2 regions of the Photobacterium panuliri genome follow, and region 1 is predicted to be linked to the other one. Evidence: predicted binding sites of a transcription regulator. Region 1 holds the regulator's gene; the other holds the start of a gene.

Region 1 (12,134 bases):
CATGAGGAAGTACGAAATGTTTTCATACAACGACTTGCAAGTTATCGATGTGGTCGCCCGGCGGGGCAGTTTTTCGGCCGCTGCCGAGGAGCTGCACAAAGTACCTAGCGCGATCAGTTATACCGTGAGGACAATTGAAGAGCGACTGGCTGTTGAGTTGTTTGTCAGGCTGCACCGTCAGGTCGAATTGACGCCTGCTGGCGAATTTTTTGTTGAAGAAGCCAGGCACCTGCTCAAGCAGATGGAGCAACTGAGACTACAGACGCAGCGGGTGGCTAATGGGTGGTCACAAAGTGTCTCGGTTGCTTTGGATACGGTTGTCCGAGAAAGCAGGGTGAATACGCTTGTGAGGGATTTCTATCGCCAGTTCCCCGATATGGAATTACACCTGACCATGGAAGTGTTCAATGGCGTATGGGATGCCTTGGCTGATGGACGGGCGGATATAGCCATCGGTGCAACCGCTGCTGTACCAGTGAGTGGCCATTTTGACTACCGTGATATGGGAGTGCTAGCTTGGCGGTTTGTTGTTAGCCCAGATCACCCGCTGGCGGCGGCGGAGCACCCATTGGAGGCGGCAGAGTTGGCCCAATATCCGGCAATTTGTCTTGAAGATACCTCAAGGGTACTGCCAAAGCGCATCACCTGGCTGATGGATAACCAACGTCGGATCATGGTTCCTAACTGGCACAGTGCGATATCGTGTTTGAAGTCTGGGCTGGGGATCTCCGTTGTGCCGGAGCATATGGCCTTGGCGAAAATTGCCAGCGGTGAGCTGGTGGAGAAGTCGTTGGCAGTGAGCCCGCCAGTGAGCCCTTGCTGTTTGGCCTGGAATAAAGAAAGCCAGAACCCGGCGATTGGTTGGCTATTGGGTTATCTGGGGGACAGTGAGCAGCTGCATCGGGAGTGGATGCGCTAAAAATATACCCAAGACAGTTTGCTTGGGTATAAAGCGGTTATTCGGCAGCAGTGTTGTTGTCTGACTGGGTAACCGTCTCAGTTGCGTCGCTTGCCTGACCTTCAGATTGCTGGGCTTCTGCTTCCATTTTCGCGCGTTCTGCTTTTGAGATGTAGCGTGGTTTGTTGCTACGGTGCAGCTTGGCATTTTGTTTTTTGATTTTAGATTTTTGAGTCTGGATAACTTTCTTTTTGCGGTTCATTGTATTTACCAATGCGAAATGGGCTGGCAATTCTATGGGGAAATGAGCGTGAAGGGAAGGGAGAGATGAGAGTGGCAAGGTCATTATGCCTTGCCAAGATCGATCGAGCGTTGTTGTTTGGCCTGAAAAGGGTTGGTTCAGGCTTCTTTGAGGGTATTGTAACCGGCCCAAATGCGTGTTGCGGTGGTGATCCAGCATAGCGAACCAAAGCACCAGGCAATGACGGCGAAGTGTTGAGGCAGTAAGCAGAACAACACAAAACAGACAATGGTTTCAGTGCCTTCGGTTAGGCCGCCTATGTAATAGAGCGATTTTTGCTTATAGACAGGGCTTTCGATATTGCGCTTGCCGGCCATGATGGCAAAACTCAGGAAACTGGATCCTGTACCGATAAACGAAAAGATCAGAAAAGCGCCAGCCACTGCATTGCTGTCTGGGTTGGCGAGGACGAACCCAAACGGCACTAGGGAATAAAAGAGAAAATCGAGGGTGATGTCGAGAAAGCCACCGCAATCTGTGATCCCCTGCCGCCGGGCAATAGCCCCATCCAGTCCATCGAAAATACGGTTAGCGACAATAAAGCCCAGTGCGAGTAAGTAATGCTCGAAAATCAGAGCGGGCAGGGCACATAACCCGATTAGAAAACCGAAGACTGTTACTTGGTTAGCGCTGACCCCTAGTTTGTCGGGTATCGCTGAGATGAGGGTTAACGGCTTGCGGATCAGAGCGATGGCGTAGCGGTCTAGCATAAGTGATTTTCCTGAGAGGTGTTGGTCCAAGGCCAATGCATGACGATTCCGTCTGCTGGAATATCATCATGGTCATGGGTCACCATGATCGCGGGGATCTGGCGCTGCTTGATTTGATCAAAGACCCAGCTGCGGAATTCATGTCGAAGTTCTTTGTCCAGTTTGCTGAATGGTTCATCAAGCAAAACAGCTCTGGGCTCAGATAATAGCATGCGCATCAAGCTAATTCTTGCCCGCTGCCCTCCTGATATCTCGTTGGGCATATGATGGGCAAGCATTGCCAGATTTATCTGCTCTAATGTTTGTTGGGCGATAGCAACACGTTCGGATTTGCCATAACGACGCGGGAGCCCAAACATGAGGTTTTCCAGTACATCAAGGTGGGGGAAGAGCAGGTCATCTTGGAATAATAACCCAATATGCCTTTGGTCAGGCGGCAGGTTAAGCACGCTAGAATTATCCATTTGTACATCACCTTGCAAGGTAAATGTCGCGGCAAGATGGCCTGCAATAGCACTGAGAAGGGTTGATTTCCCGCATCCGCTAGGTCCCATCAGGGTGACGATCTCTCCGGGATTGACCGTAAAACTGACGGGAGCGATAAGCGTCTCTTGCTTGTTAAAGACGGTGAGATTGGTCACAGACAGAGTCATCCGTGTTTGTACTCCTGTTGAGGCTTGATTGCCTTAGATTGCATTCGGTTAGAGCGATCATGGCGGCGATAGTGGTTAAGCATAATGACACCTGCAAAGAACAGCAGTGGCAGGAGTCCCTGCAGCAAACCGTAGATCGCCATCACCCTGCGATCCTGCCCGCTGCTCAGGGCGATAGCTTCGGTAGTCAGTGTGCTGATCCTACCAGCACCAAGGAGCTGCGTTGGCAGATATTGGGCAAGGCTGACGCTGAGCCCGACGGCGACGGCGAAAAATATCGCGGGCTGGACCAGAGGACGTTTTACCTTCCACCACGTTTGCCAGCCGTTCAGGCCAAGGCTCCTGCTGCACTGATCGAGCCTGATATCGTAACTACGCCATGCTCCATCCAATGCGAGATAGACATAGGGGAACACAAATAGCAGGTGGCCCCAGACAACCCAGATAAGATAGTGCTGTCCCGGTACTAGGTAAGTCAGTATCTGAATCCCAAATAGCAGCGATAGCTGCGGAATAATCAGGGGTAGGGCGATGAGCCATGTCGGCAACCCTCGCAAATAGCGCTGACGGTATTCCAAACATGCAATGGCCATGATCAAGGCGGCAAGGCAGGAGAGGATGGCGATACCAAGGCTTGTCGCCAGTAACTCAGTAATTGTATCGAGCTCTTGATGCCAAAAGCGCCCGCTGTATCGGCTAGGGAGCAAATCCGGAAAACGCCACCTCTGTGCGAATGACCATAGTACAAGAATAGGGAGTACCAGTGCTGGGATCAGTGCGAAAGGCAGGTAGATCCCGCGCCATGTTGTTAAACGGAGCTGGCGGGTTGTGTGGGGCTTGGGGCCTGAGGTTTGCCAGTTACGACAACGCCTGAGCCCAAGCCACTCCATCAGCCCAAGTGTACCGAGTCCAAGAGCTGTTACGGCCAGCATTAGGATCGCACCGGCTGCCGCCCGTGGTACCAGAGTCAAATCAGGCTCGTTAAACCATTGCCAAACGACCAGTGACAGTGTTGTTGGTCTTGTTGGTCCCAGAATCATGGCAACATCCACGACGGATAAGCCATACGCGGCGATCGCAAAAATAGACAGGCGCATTTTCGGCAGCCATTGTGGCAGAATCACTTTGTACCAGCATTGGGAGCGGGTGTATCCCAATGCCGATGAGACAGCGAGCAGACGCTGGATATTAAGTTGCTGCAAAACCGAAACGCTCATAATGAGCAAGAATGGCGTTTCTTTGATCGCCAACGCCAGCAGCAATCCTAATCCATGAGGATCTTGAATTAAACCGGTTGAATACGTGCTGTTCACGCCGAATAGATCTCCAACTCGGTAGAACCAGCCTGTTGGAGACATTAACAGGGCAAACCCGATAGCAAAGGCCACATGCGGCATTGCCAGCATTGGTGAGAGGAGTTTTTCTACACGGTTCCAGCGCGCTGTTTCCCAATAAGTGGCGAGGATCCAATAGCTAAACATGATGGCCAGCAAGGTGCTGCCCAAGCCGGTAAACAAAGTTAACCCAATGGATTCAGCCAAATTCGGCCAATGAATCAGCAGTTCAAAAGCAGAGGGCGAAAACTGGTTATATCCCAATGCCGGGAGCCATGAAAAGGCGGGGAAGATAATTCCCAGCAGACCCGGCACCAAGGGGGCAAAGCAGATCAATAATGTGGTAAAAAATAAGAATCGGATCATCAGGGTCGTTCGGATAGGGAGGTATACCTCCCTATCTTTGATTATTGGTTGCCGTAACGTTTTTGCCATTCAAGCTCTATGGCGGTAAGCCAGCTAGGATGGGGTTCCGGTATGGATTTATACAACGTGAATTCGGCACCGCCATTCTTCGCTAAAACTTCTTTCTTGAGTACTGAAGGATCTCCCCAGATCGCGGCATCAGCTTTTCGTACTTGAGCCTCAGGGCTCATCAAAAAGTTAATGGCAACCAGAGCGCCTGCCTTGGCCTGAGCGTTCCAAGGAATAGCGAGAAAATGGATATTGGACAGTGCCCCTTGCTCAAAGGCATAGGTGTGGGCAGATTCGGTCAGGTTACCATTTTCAATTGCAGCGCTAGCGGCATTGGGATTGAAGGTGATGGCCAGCAATAGTTGTTGGTCGTCCAGAAGCTGAACGGTTTCGCTAGTTCCAGACGGGAACTTGCCCCCTTTCTGCCAAGCTACAGGGTGCAGGGCGTCAAGATACTGCCAAAGTGGAGCCGTTGTTTGTTCAAACCGTTCCTTTTCGGATTTTATATCAATGGCGTGGTACAGGGTATCCGGATTGGCGGCCAGTTCGATGAGGGCAGCTTTCAGAAAGCTGCTGCCATGAAACTCTGGTGGCTGCGGGTAACTGATTTTTCCCGGATGCGATTTGGCGACATCTAGCAGCTGGGCAAAGCTCGTAGGTGGATTGCGCAGTGTTTGGGTATCATGAATGAACACTAGCTGACCAACCCCCCACGGCGCTTCAAGTCCATCGGTCGATTCCGTAAAGTCTTTGTCGATGGGTAACCGGGTATCGACATACTGCCAGTTAGGGAGGCGCTGGGTAAATGGCCCAAACAATAGTTTACCCTGCTTCATGGAGCGGAAGTTTTCACCGTTGATCCACACGAGATCGACACTGCCGCCACTATTCTTTCCGGCGCTCTTTTCCGCAAGCAAGCGCTGTGTCGTTTCGGCGATATCGGCAACTTTGACATGCTTGAGGGTGACGCCATACTGAGCCTGCAGTTGGCGGCCAGCCCAACGCAAATAGTCATTGATTTCCTGGCTGCCGCCCCACGCATTGAAATAGACGGTTTGTCCCTCGGCTTGTTGAAGAACACCTGGCCAATCAAGGGGAATGTCATTGGTTGCCTCGGTGTTGGCGTTGGCTGCCGATATACCGGCAGCCATCATCATCGCTAATCCTAACAGGTGTTTTTTCATTGTCGCTCCCTATTTTTCGGTAACAGTCGGTTCGGCTTTTTGAACAGTACGTTGCATTGTTGGTGGTTCGACAATGTTGGTTTCAGTTGCTTCCGTGCTGTCACCAGGTTTCGGTTCTTGTTGGGGATGTGATGGGCCGCGCATCCAGCGATGATATTTTTCTACCCATGCCAATAGTCCCTGCGGTGCATTGTCCTTTTTCCAAACGCCAGCGGTGTATTTGGCCGCTTCGCTCATCGTTGGATAGGGGTGTACGGTACCGAGGATTTTGTTGAGCCCTAAGCCATGACGCATTGCCAAGGTGAATTCGGCTAGTAGTTCTCCGGCGTTATGGCCGACTATGGTCGCCCCAAGAATTTTATCCTTGCCTTTGGCGGTGATGACTTTGATAAACCCATGGTCCTCACCATCGGTAATTGCCCGGTCGAGATCATCAATACCGTAGGTAACAATATCAAAATCAATGCCTTGTTGCTTGGCTTCTTTCTCATTGAGGCCCACCCTTGCAACTTCCGGCGATGTGTAGGTCGCGGCAGGCAAGACGGAATAGTCAGCCTTGAATTTCTTGAATTGGCCAAACAGGCCATTGACGGCGGCATACCATGCCTGATGGGCGGCAGCATGGGTCAGCTGGAACGGACCTGCAACATCGCCGACGGCATAAATATTGGGATAGCAGGTTTGAAGATAGTCATTGACTTCCACCGTACCTCGCTCGGTTGTGGTAATGCCCAGATCCTCAAGGCCGAACCCCTGAACATTGGCAACACGGCCAAGGGCCAACATAACGGCATCAAACTCGATAACAGACTGGGTACCATCGGCCGTTTCGAGAACAGCGCGAGCCGAATTCTCTGAAGAGCCGTCAGAAGGCTCAAAGCGAACAGCCTTGTGCCCGATTTTCACAGATACGCCGTCGGCAACGAGGCTCTGTTGAACAAGCGTGGCTGCATCGCTATCTTCACGGATGAGGAGCTGTTCTGCCATTTCGACCAATGTAACTTCGCTGCCTAGGCGCTGGAAGCTTTGCGCCAGCTCACAGCCAATGGGTCCACCACCTAGTACCAGCAGGCGCTTGGGCTGTTGGTCGAGTTGCCAGATCGTATCGGATGTCAGGTAATGGACTTTGTCCAGACCGGGGATTGCCGGCACGAGAGGGCGGGCCCCCGTTGCAATGACGATATTGCGGGTGGTGATTCGCTCGCCATTCACTTCAATTTCCCACGGTGAGAGGATTGTTGCCTCGCCTTGGATACAATTGACGCCCAAGTTTGTGTAGCGCTCGATACTGTCATGAGGCTCGATTTTGGCGATAACCTGATGGATTCGCCCCATTACCTGCTTAAAATCAACGCTGGCTTTACCAGTATGGATACCGAACTCCTTGGCTCGGGTGATTTCAGCCATCGTATGGGCTGCTCGGATAATGGCTTTTGATGGGACGCAGCCCGTGTTGAGGCAGTCTCCTCCCATTTTGTGGCGTTCAATCAGGGTGACTTTGGCTTTGACCGCAGCGGCAATGTAGGCACTCACCAAGCCACCGGCTCCCGCGCCGATCACCACCATGTTCTGGTCAAAGTGGCTTGGCTTTTCCCATTGGGCGTAAAGGCGGCGTTTGTTGGTGATCCCCATTCCTGCCTTGGCCAATAATGGGAACAGGCCCAGTAATGCCAGTGAGATTAATACCGGCGCAGAGATGATTCCGCTCAGAGATTCAATCTGACCGAGCTGGGTTCCTGCGTTGATATAGACAGCCGTACCGGCCAGCATGCCAACTTGGCTGACCACAAAGAAAATACGGGTGCTGATAGGCGTTAACCCCATCAGAAGATTGACAAGGAAAAACGGGAAAATGGGTATCAGGCGCAGGGTGAAGAGATAAAAAGCACCATCTTTCTTGACGCCGTTGTTGATTGCGGACAGTCGTTGCCCGAATTTAGCCTGAACCCAGTCACGTAGGATGAAACGGCTGAACAGAAAAGCAAGGGTTGCGCCGATGGTACTGGCGAAAGACACCAGTAGCAGGCTCCACCAGAATCCAAATAAGGCGGCACCAAGGAGTGTCATAATCGCTGCGCCGGGCAAGGATAGGGCTGTGACAGCGACGTATACGGCAAAATACACCAGACTCGCGGTGATGGGGTTACTGGTAATCGTATCTTGCAGGGCGATCTGCTGTGCCTTGGCATTTTCCAGAGTGAAATAGGCCCCTAAATCAAACCCAATCCATAATCCGATTAGTGCGACAACGATTCCGGTTATTAGCAGTTTTTTTCTGTCCATATTGAGTGCTCCCGTTATTGGCCCTGCGGAGTGTCTGTCTTGTTGGTTGTGTCGCTATCTTGCTGCTGAGGCTGAATCGGTAAACTGCAAAACCCCTGCTCAGGTACATCAAGGGCGGTATTGAACTTGGCCGATAGGTTCTGAAAAGCAACCAAGGCGGTCAGTTCAACGATAGCATCTTCGTCATACCATTGGCTGAGGGTCGATAGCATATCGTCAGTAACTTTCTGGCCTGTGATCGTCATCGCTTCTACGTAGTGCAACACGGCAATTTCTTCTGCATTGAATAGGTTGCTGTGCTGCCAATTAGCCAGTGCTTTGATTTTTTCGACTGAATCACAGCGTTCAGCCAGCTTCATGCCATTGGCGTCAACACAGAAGGCGCAATCGTTGAGTTGCGAGACGCGGACGCAGATCAGCGAACGGATCACTGGTGCGAGGGGGGATGATGAGCGGTCAAGAAAGCCGAAAAAACCTGCGACTAGCCAGAATAAGGTTGGGCGACGCCCCCACAACTTGGCGGGATTGAGTACATTGCCGTAGTGTCGCTTCTGAAGCCACAGTAGGGGCCGGACAAAAATAGAATAACGACGTTTGGATGGGATGCGCACATTAACCTCTCTGAATGTCTATGGTTTGCAAGAAAAAACTGCAAGCCTGTCATTATCACCGATATGCTGGTGCATTTGTGAGACTAGACCTTACCAAGAGGCGGATTATTTCAGTTTAATTGAAAAAAGTGCTTTAAATTCTTTTAGTTGATGCTTATTTGTACAGTTCTGGGTTGGTTATTGGTAACCATATGTTTTGGCACGGCCTCTGCAATCAGCAAATAGCCGCAAACAGCGATGGGCACGAAAGCCAACAGCATGGTTTTACCGATATGGTAGTTTCGATACCAGTACTTCCTCGCTCGTATGCGCAGCAAGATGCCCCACAGTAGAAGGGAACTGTTACTGAGCAGGGTCCAGGTAACCGCATCTCTAAGAGCTGTGATCGACGTGTAATCCTGCTGTACGAGGAAGAGGGTTAGCATTGGGGGGAAAAGACTGATCAGGACCAGCCAGCGCATTAGGCGTGGCCATTTACCAAACGTATCCTTGAACACACGTTCATTTTGTCCCGGGAATGGTTTGGAATAACTCATACTACCTCCACGATTCAGTTGTGTTCATTCTAACCTTGGCCTGAACGAAAGAAAGTATGGAGCAAGATCAGCGAGTAGCTTTGTGAGGAGATTCAATATTTGACGGAGTCTGACAAAAATTTGTCATATCAATGTTGATCTTGTTCTGATTTGCTTGTCATGCTGGCAAAAAGGCGAGGTGTGGCGGTTGGTGTGTTCTGCTTCTCTTGAGACTTTGTCTAATGTCCTCGTTCTCACGCTGTTGTTTATATTTTTATGCCACTGAGTTTAGTGAACCTGTGTTGGGACTTTTATTACGGCGCCTTATTGCGCATGAGTGCATATATTTAATATATAAGTCAGCGATCAGCCTAATTATTACTGGATTATAAATAAATGGCAGGGTTAATTCATCAAGGGAATTTATAATTAATGGAATATAAATAAATCTTAATTATTATTAACGGGTTTAATGGTTTTATTAATAGGAATAAATAAAAAAAGAGACCCGAAGGTCTCTTTCTAAATTCTGTTTATTAATACCTAAATTAGTTTAGGTCATTCAAAAGTTGTTGACGGCGTTCTGGTGGAATAACTGTCCAGTGTCTGCCGCTGATTGCGCCTTCTAGTTGCCATAGCATATCGATGGCTAGGCTGCCGCTGTGTGTGGCTTGTAGGGCTTTAAACGCATTGATTGAGCCAGCATTTTTTAGCTCTTCAATGGTAGCGATGCCTGCTTTCTTCAGCATACGCTCGTTGGCTAGGCGCAGGTTTGGTAGATCTTTGATGCGCTCTGGGCCTGTGGTTGTCTTGGTGACTTTATCAACTTGAGCTGCCTCAAGTGATTGTTTTGCATGCTCTAGAATTTTTTCTGGTTGCTGCCACCATTCTTCAGGAATGGCATAGTGCTTGGTAACAACAGGAAAGCCACGCTTTTTATAAATATATGGTTCTAAGCCTGCGTCTTTGAATCCAGTTTCATTAGAAGCATTAGCACGCAGGTGAAGTTTATTATTTACGACTAGCGCGAACATCGTTTCGCCGGAAAAAATACCATAACCACCAAACATAGAACGTGATTTGATATTACCAAAACATTGGAATAGTCGTAATGAGTCTTTAAGTACTGGTTTGTCCATGTGTCTTCTCTGTAAATAAGTTAGAAGTCACCAAACAACAGAGCGTGGAGAAAGAATAGCAAAGATACACAACTGGTTATGTCAGACAATAGCGAATATTTTCTGAAATGATGATTGCTATATCCATCGGCAACCCCGCTACCTTAAGTTGAATAAAAAATAGGGATATATTCAGCTCTTAGGCCGGAAGCTTTGCGTCCCTACCTTTCGATAGGTTTGCCTTGTTCGTGACCTGGTAAGAATATCATTAGTTGATAAATTTGAACTTGCTCCCAATTTTGGTTTTGTGATCCTTGTCACATATTTTCATTCAGATGGCTGATAAAGGCAACGCATTTTTGATTTTCGTTCGATAAGTATCGGTCAAAATTGTAAAAAAAGCCGGCCTATGGTAGGCCAGCTTCTTGTATTGTCATCAGATTGTGTGACGTGTAATTAGTTGAGTTTCTTCACTGATTTTCGCTCAACCAGTTCAGGAGTCATCTCGAACACTTGGTGTGCATGTTCTTTGTCTTTTACGCGATGCATCAAAATCTCAACAGCACTTTTGCCCAATCGACGCTTTGGCTGGTGGATTGTGGTCAATGGTGGTGAAAAGTAAGGTGCTAGATCGATATTGTCGTAACCAATGATAGAGATATCATCCGGTATACGGATTCCTGCTTGTTGGAAGGTACTGATCAGACCCATCGCCATGATGTCGTTGAAACAGAAGATAGCAGTTGGACGTTCTTCCATTGCGATTAAGGCATTTGCTGCGACAACGGCAGATTCACACTCGAAGTCACCTTCCAGAATCCAATCTTCGTTGACAGGCAAATTCGCTTCGTTCATTGCCTTGCGGAAACCTTTAAGGCGATCGCGGCAAGCAGCCTTTTCGCTGTGGCCTGTCAGGCAACCAATTTTCTTGTGACCATGCTCAATGAAGTATTTAGTCGCTACATAGCCACCAAGTTCTGCATTGTCTTGGATCTTATCTGTATGTGGGCTCTCTGGACCCCAGTCCATGATAACCATTGGTAGATCTTTTTGGCGCTCTAACAGTGCAAGCAGTTTTTCGTCCAGATCAGAACACATGACCAACAGGCCATCTACGCGTTTTTCAGCCAGCATTCGCAGATAGTCGCGCTGCTTGTCGAGGTTTCCTTCGGTATTACAAAGGATAAGTGTGTAACCCTGACCATAGCAGTACTCTTCAACGCCGTGGACAACTTCAGCGAAGAATGGGTTGGTTGACTTGGTTACCAGCATACCGATAGTGCGAGTTGTGTTGCACTTCAAGCTTCGCGCAACGGCACTCGGTGCATAGTTAAGCTCGTCAACGGCTTCCAAGACTTTTTTCTGTGTTGCTTCTGCGACGAAGCGAGTTTTGTTGATTACGTGAGAGACGGTGGTCGTTGAAACACCAGCCAAACGCGCAACATCTTTAATCGTTGCCATAGTTATTCTTCTAATAAGATAGAGGTCAGAGGACCTAACTGAAAGCTTTACCCAAAAGAGTAGTGAACTTATCCACATCTGCTGTAATTACAGTTCACTATTCTATTGAGTACAGCGAGTAGAAACAGCTAAAGCCGCATCACAAAGGGCGGCATAGCTCGTCGTTCTGATCGACGTATAGAATAGCGTAACAAGCAACGCACTGTTAGTTTGCACCGTGTAATCGCTTGCGTTCACATTTTACCGAGTGTGGATAAGAGTGCAATAATTCTTATCGAAGAAATGAAAAAATCTTGATGGCGGTCATCATTTCTATCCGTGAGGCTTATGATATTACAATGGGATAGCCATAAACAGGATGGGGCATGACCGATACCCGCCAACCATAGACACGTTCAATATTGCTACTGGTTAGGACTTGGTCAGCGTTTCCATCTGCTTGGATACGACCGTGGTTCATAATCACCAATCGATCGGCATACTGTGAGGCCAAATTTAGGTCATGAATGACCACAACAACGGCAGCGCCAGATTTGGCCATGTCTTTGGCTACCTGCAAAGTATTGTGCTGGTGGGCAAGATCAAGCGCCGATGTCGGTTCGTCAAGCATCAGTATACATTGATGGCCAGCTTCGCTGAGCTGGGTCAATAC
Region 2 (6,320 bases), 560 kb from region 1:
CGGCGGAATTTCCAAATAATACTCAGAGTATATCACCCATACCCCGCCGTTAACGCTACCGGTATCAAACGGCAGGCAAGAAAAAGGAGCCTTGCGGCTCCTTTTTTCGTATCTCGGCGTAAATCTCAACAACGGTTATTTTTTGCCTAGCGGCTCAACAAACGTTACCGCCATGTCCCATGGCTGCTCAATCCATGTATCTTGAGGGATATCAACCACGTAATCATCAACAAGATGCTTACCGGCCGGCTTGGCGCATACCGTTACAAATTTAGCTTTCGGGTACATTTGGCGGATCATCTCTGCCGTACCGCCAGTATCCACAAGGTCATCAACCACGATAAAGCCTTCGCCGTCACCGTCAGCCTGCTTAAGTACTTTCATGTCACGCTGGTGATCATGGTCGTAGCTTGAGATACAAACGGTATCAACGTAACGAATGCCAAGTTCACGGGCCAGGATTGCCGACGGGACCAAACCACCACGGCTTACCGCAATGATACCTTTCCACTGGTCTGCAGGAAGTAGCTTCTCAGCTAGCTGGCGGGTATACATCTGCATGTTATCCCAGGTGATGATGAACTTATTACTCATATCCGATGAACCTCTGAGTCAGCGGCAAGGCCGCTAGGTGTATTTATAAAACTGTTATAAGAAAATAATTTTAGCAATAAACAGCGCGGCAATAACCCAAACGCTGATATTGACATCACGCCCTTTGCCGCTCATGACTTTCACAGCAGCATAGGTAATAAAACCAAGGCCAATACCTTCGGCGATAGAATATGTTAACGGCATCAGCAGGCAAACTACAACTACAGGTGCTGCTTCTGTTAAGTCACGCCAGTCTATGCTCACTAATCCGGACATCATCAGAATGGCAACGTAGAACAACGCTCCCGCTGTTGCATATGCTGGCACCATACCCGCCAACGGTGCAAAGAACAAGGCCAGCAGGAATAATACCCCGACTGTCACCGCCGTCAGACCCGTTCGTCCACCAACAGCAACGCCCGATACACTCTCGACAAATGACGTTGTGTTTGACGTACCCAGTACCGCACCCACCGAGGTCGCAGTACTGTCAGCCAGCAGCGCGCGATTCAAACGAGGCAGCTTGCCGTCTTTGTCAATCAGCTCGGCCTTAGTCGCAACACCAACCAAAGTGCCTGCCGTGTCAAACAGATCGACGAACAAGAAAGCAAATACCACAGAAACCAGACCCACTTCCATTGCACCGGAAAAATCCATCTGCATGAAGGTTGGCGCAATGCTCGGCGGCATAGAGACGATACCACCGTACTGGACGTTGCCCGTCACGACACCGATCGCGGTCACCGCCAAGATTGCAATCAAAACCGCCGCCTTATAGCCGCGGTGAACAAGGGCGATGGTCAGGAAAAAGCCCAGCGCAGCCATGGCCGCCGGGAAACTAGTAAAATCACCCACCTGCACCAGGGTCGCCGGATTATCGACAACAATACCCGAGCTTTGCAGAGCAATAAACGCAAGAAACAAACCGATACCGGCAGAGATCCCCGTCCTCAGGGCATGAGGGATCGCATTGATGATCCACTCCCTAACCTTCAGCACGCTCAATGCAATAAAACACAAGCCAGACAGGAAAACAGCGGCTAATGCCACCTGCCAGGTGTATCCCATCCCCAATACAACGCCATAAGTGAAAAAGGCATTCAAACCCATGCCCGGAGCCTGTGCTACCGGATAGTTGGCAACAAAGCCCATGATGAAACAGCCCACCATTGCCGCTACACAGGTTGCAACAAATACTGCGCCCTGATCCATCCCTGTCTGCGAAAGCATCGTCGGGTTAACAAAGATAATGTAGGCCATAGTCAGGAAGGTCGTTAAACCCGCTAACAGCTCAGTTCGTACATCAGTACCGTTTTCTTTGAGTTTGAATAGTTTCTCAAGCATTGCTCTCGATTCCTTGGAGATGGTTACGCCGCTAAGTGTGCACAGCCTTGCTCTTCACTCATCCCAGCAAGGCTGCCGCCGAAAATAGAAAACGTTTGCGTCATCTATTTTTGGGGGGCGATTATATGCGCCTTGCTCACTGATTTCCAGAAAATAAGGAAATTATCACTAGAGATGTGCAACAACCGCATAAAAAAACATCCATTACTTAACGCTTTTAAATTTAATTATTAAAAATCAACGGATTAACATCTTATTATCATGTGCAACAATTGAACAATCAAAATTTATCTCTGTTACGCAAACGATAATATTCCATTTATAAGCATGCTATTTGGCCGCCTACTCATAATGTAATCGAATACATTGCGATGCGTGCAATTGAAGCCCGTAAATACCAGAAAGAAGGGATTGTAGAAATGGGAGCTGGGCGAAAACAAAAAAAAACGCCACTTCAATCAGAAGTGGCGTTAAGAATGTGACGGTTACCGAAAGGCGGTTACCAGAAATTCTCAAAAATATAGGGGGGTGAACAATACAGTTCCATCGTTCTGCTCGGCACCACTCAGGTTGAGTACCCAGCAAAACAAAATTAAAAATTAGTAGCCGAACGAAGTTGGGTACGTGAAGTTACCAGTGTAAACAGCACGGTTATTCCAGAAATTTGCAACAGATTCAAAAATTTTCATTATTATCACCTTGATTAATTAAGCGTTTAAAACACATAAACAATAGTGCTAGGCCGTCTTGGCTTCGACTTAATCTCAGTTCCATGGAGGCGATGTATCGGGCTCGTCCTGAGCATTTTGCTATGTCGTTCGTCTTCGTATCAGAAGATGATCAAACTATAATCTTATCGTAATAAAGTTTCAAGCATTTTCTTTAACTTCATCACACTTTTGCGTTTCATTCTTCATTTCACCCCTATCATTGTAATTTTATTACAGCGTGAGAAATTCAACAACCACAACATTGCAACATCAGATATACCTACTGAGCACATTCAACAAACCAAATGAACACGTAAAACCCGTGCTACCGGGATGAAAAACATCGGCGCGGTCATAAAAACCTGTAACACACCGCTGGGCACAATATTTATCTGTTACGAATTCGTACACGGTGATATGCTTAAGGTTAACTGCGATAGGTAATTGTTCTGCAATATTTAAATTTTTCATCACAATGTACTACCACAATCGCTAATCTACGAAGGTTTATAAGGAGACTGCTGTGTCTGAAATCAGTCAACTAGCGCCACAGCCTGTGTGGCAGTTTTTCGATCAAATCTGCTCTATCCCTCACCCGTCGAAGCATGAAGAAGCACTTGCCCAGCACATCATTGCGTTCGCGAAAAACGAAGGTCTGGATGTTCGCCGCGATACAACAGGCAACGTAATCATCAAAAAACCAGCAACGACAGGTATGGAAAACCGCAAGGGCGTCGTCCTGCAGGCCCACATCGATATGGTGCCGCAGAAGAACGAAGACACAGCTCATGACTTCACGACGGATCCCATCCAGCCATACGTTGACGGCGAGTGGGTTAAAGCCAAGGGCACAACCCTAGGTGCCGATAACGGTATCGGCATGGCAACTTGCCTTGCGGTATTGGCCGCCAAAGATATCGAGCATGGCCCACTGGAGGTTCTGCTGACTATCGATGAAGAAGCCGGTATGACGGGTGCGTTCGGCCTTGAAGCCGGCTGGCTGGAAGGTGATATCCTGCTAAATACCGACTCTGAGCAGGAAGGCGAAGTCTACATGGGCTGTGCTGGCGGAGTTGACGGTGCGATCACCCTAACGACAGCGCGCGAAGCCGTGCCGGCCGATCACCAAGCCGTCAAGCTTGTTATCAAGGGGCTTAAAGGCGGCCACTCTGGCTGTGATATCCATACTGGCCGTGCCAATGCCAATAAATTGCTTGGCCGTTTCCTATTTGGCCATGCCGACGAATTGGGGCTACGTCTGGCCAACATCACCGGCGGTAGCCTACGCAACGCCATCCCACGCGAAGCCAGTGCCATTGTTACCCTGCCGGCGGCCAACGTTGATCAGCTGAACAGCCTATTTGACCACTACCGTGAACTACTGAGCGCTGAGCTGGGTCGTGTTGAGACTGACATCAACCTGTTCACCGAAGCTGCGGATACGCCTGCCGACATTATCACCGCCGAGACCCAAAGCCGTTTCATCAATCTGCTTAATGCCTGCCCTAATGGTGTGATCCGCATGAGCGATGATATTGCCGGTGTGGTAGAGACCTCGCTGAACGTCGGTGTGATCACAACCGATGCAGACAAAATCACCGTGCTTTGCCTGATCCGCTCACTAATTGATTCTGGCCGCAGCAATGTCGAAGGCATGCTGAAAGCCGTTGCTTCACTGGCCGGTGCGAACTGCGAGTTCTCTGGCGCCTACCCAGGCTGGAAGCCGGATGCCGATTCGGAAGTGATGCACCTGTTCCGTGAAACCTATGAGGGAATTTACGGACGCGTACCTAACATCATGGTGATCCACGCTGGTCTTGAGTGCGGCCTGTTCAAAGAGCCTTACCCTGAAATGGATATGATCTCCTTCGGCCCGACAATCAAATTCCCACACTCGCCAGATGAGATGGTCAACATCGAAACCGTTGGTCTGTTCTGGGAGCAGATGGTTGCCATCCTGAAGAATATTCCGGTTAAAGGCTAAGTGCTGCTGCAACAAGGTATATTATATTAAGAGCCCTTCGGGGCTCTTTTTTTATGCCATAGCCCACCTCTAGCTCCCCCCTTTTCAAGTGGAGGGCGGAGGTGGGATCAAAAACCGTCAAACGATAAAAACAAGTAAACGAAAAACTACCAATCAAACGATAGCTGTTGGGCACGGGTGCCGACCTCTAGACCTACACTAATGCCTATCAGGCGAATTTCACGGTCCTGCTGGCGGGTCAATGCTTCCTTGAGCAAACCGACAAACTGCTGCTTGTCGAGGGTTGGCTGAGTATGCTCGACCGTAGTCTGCTGAAAATCGGCAAATTTTATCTTCACCCCTTGCTTGGCAATGCCAAGATCCGGCCTAACCCGCCTCAGGCGATTTTCCAGCTCGGGATAAAGCCGCTCGACAACGTCCCAACATTGCTCATAGCTACTGATATTGCGTGAAAATGTGCGTTCGACCCCTACCGACTTGCGCTCGCGGGACACCACCACCTCGCGTTCATCGATCCCGTGACTACGCGACCACAACGACTGGCCGAATTTGCCAAATTGCTGCAACAACTGATGGCGGTCATAATTTTGAACATCACGCCCGACATACAGCCCTTTTTCATGCAACTTTTGGATAGTGACCTTCCCTACCCCCGGAATTTTTTCCAATTTAAGATCGGCGACAAACGCAGGGATTTCAGCAGGTGTCACGACGAACTGCCCATCGGGCTTATTCATGTCAGAGGCAATTTTGGCAATGAATTTAACCGGTGCAATACCGGCAGAGGCGGTCAGATCCAGCTCTTCGCGGATCACCCGGCGGATGTCCTCAGCGATCAGGGTTGCAGAGCCGTGGTGCATTTCGCAGTCTGTGACATCAAGGTATGCCTCATCCAGCGAGAGCGGCTCGATTTTATCGGTATAGCGTTGGAAAATTTCGCGGATTTGCCCGGAGACTTCTTTGTACACCGCCATGCGACCTGAAACCAACGTCAAGTGCGGGCAGAGCTGCATAGCCTTGGCGGTCGACATAGCCGAACGCACACCATATTTTCGCGCTAAATAGTTACAGGTACTGATCACTCCACGCTGCTCAGAGCGGCCACCGATGGCAATGGGGATATCACGCAACGCCGGGTTATCGCGCATTTCAACCGCCGCAAAGAAGCAATCCATGTCTACATGGATGATCTTTCTCTGTTTTTCTAATTGAGCGCTAGGACGCGAAGACAGCATGCCGACATCACCTGATAACTGGTCGTTTATACAGTGGTATTATAGGCAAAGTAACGGACAAATAAAGGGGGAATAAGGCGTGACAATACAGGATGGCAGAGCGATAGAAAGTGCAAATAACACAAAGCCCGGACTCGCCGGGCTTTGTGGTTGATGACACGCCACACCTAATCGTGACGTGTCTGGCGGTCAGAAAAACTGATCAGATAATCTGGTTCTTCTTCCACTCTTCCTGACGGGCCGCTCGCGCCTCACGCTTTTTACGCGCATCGCACGGCTCAGGGCAGTCACACTCTTTAGCGATGCCGATACCGTCAAGACCACCGCAACTACCACTAACCGTTTTACGCTGGAAAATGTACCCAACGGCCATCGCCGCGATCACCAGCAAAAATACAGCAAAGGTTGTTAGATAAATAGCCATTCAAATGTCTCTATTTCTGTTTCATGTAA

The links. The regulator PurR, encoded in region 1, represses purine synthesis genes. The targets are predictions, from matches to a motif close to TNANGNAAACGTTTNCNTNA.
Region 2: a site for PurR is predicted at 2,022-2,041, ahead of ACSF8X_RS06100 (NCS2 family permease). Genes of this name have one in related genera too.

The regions. Positions count from the first base shown of each region.
Region 1 covers NZ_CP197192.1:1,835,723-1,847,856, forward strand. Annotated here, with positions in the region: gene punR (DNA-binding transcriptional activator PunR) at 17-919, shown strand; gene ACSF8X_RS08530 (DUF2986 domain-containing protein) at 957-1,160, opposite strand; gene ACSF8X_RS08535 (CDP-alcohol phosphatidyltransferase family protein) at 1,298-1,909, opposite strand; gene ACSF8X_RS08540 (ATP-binding cassette domain-containing protein) at 1,903-2,562, opposite strand; gene ACSF8X_RS08545 (ABC transporter permease) at 2,559-4,331, opposite strand; gene ACSF8X_RS08550 (ABC transporter substrate-binding protein) at 4,304-5,494, opposite strand; gene lpdA (dihydrolipoyl dehydrogenase) at 5,504-7,777, opposite strand; gene ACSF8X_RS08560 (carboxymuconolactone decarboxylase family protein) at 7,792-8,388, opposite strand; gene ACSF8X_RS08565 (hypothetical protein) at 8,532-8,924, opposite strand; gene ACSF8X_RS08570 (TfoX/Sxy family DNA transformation protein) at 9,452-10,042, opposite strand; cyclic di-GMP riboswitch class I at 10,168-10,273, opposite strand; gene purR (HTH-type transcriptional repressor PurR) at 10,478-11,482, opposite strand; gene ACSF8X_RS08580 (heme ABC transporter ATP-binding protein) at 11,808-12,134, opposite strand, start outside.
Region 2 covers NZ_CP197192.1:1,279,527-1,285,846, reverse strand. Annotated here, with positions in the region: gene gpt (xanthine phosphoribosyltransferase) at 136-594, opposite strand; gene ACSF8X_RS06100 (NCS2 family permease) at 649-1,938, opposite strand; gene vcdP (small protein VcdP) at 2,538-2,627, opposite strand; gene ACSF8X_RS06090 (aminoacyl-histidine dipeptidase) at 3,172-4,632, shown strand; gene dinB (DNA polymerase IV) at 4,779-5,867, opposite strand; gene nqrM ((Na+)-NQR maturation NqrM) at 6,070-6,291, opposite strand; gene ACSF8X_RS06075 (FAD:protein FMN transferase) at 6,302-6,320, opposite strand, start outside.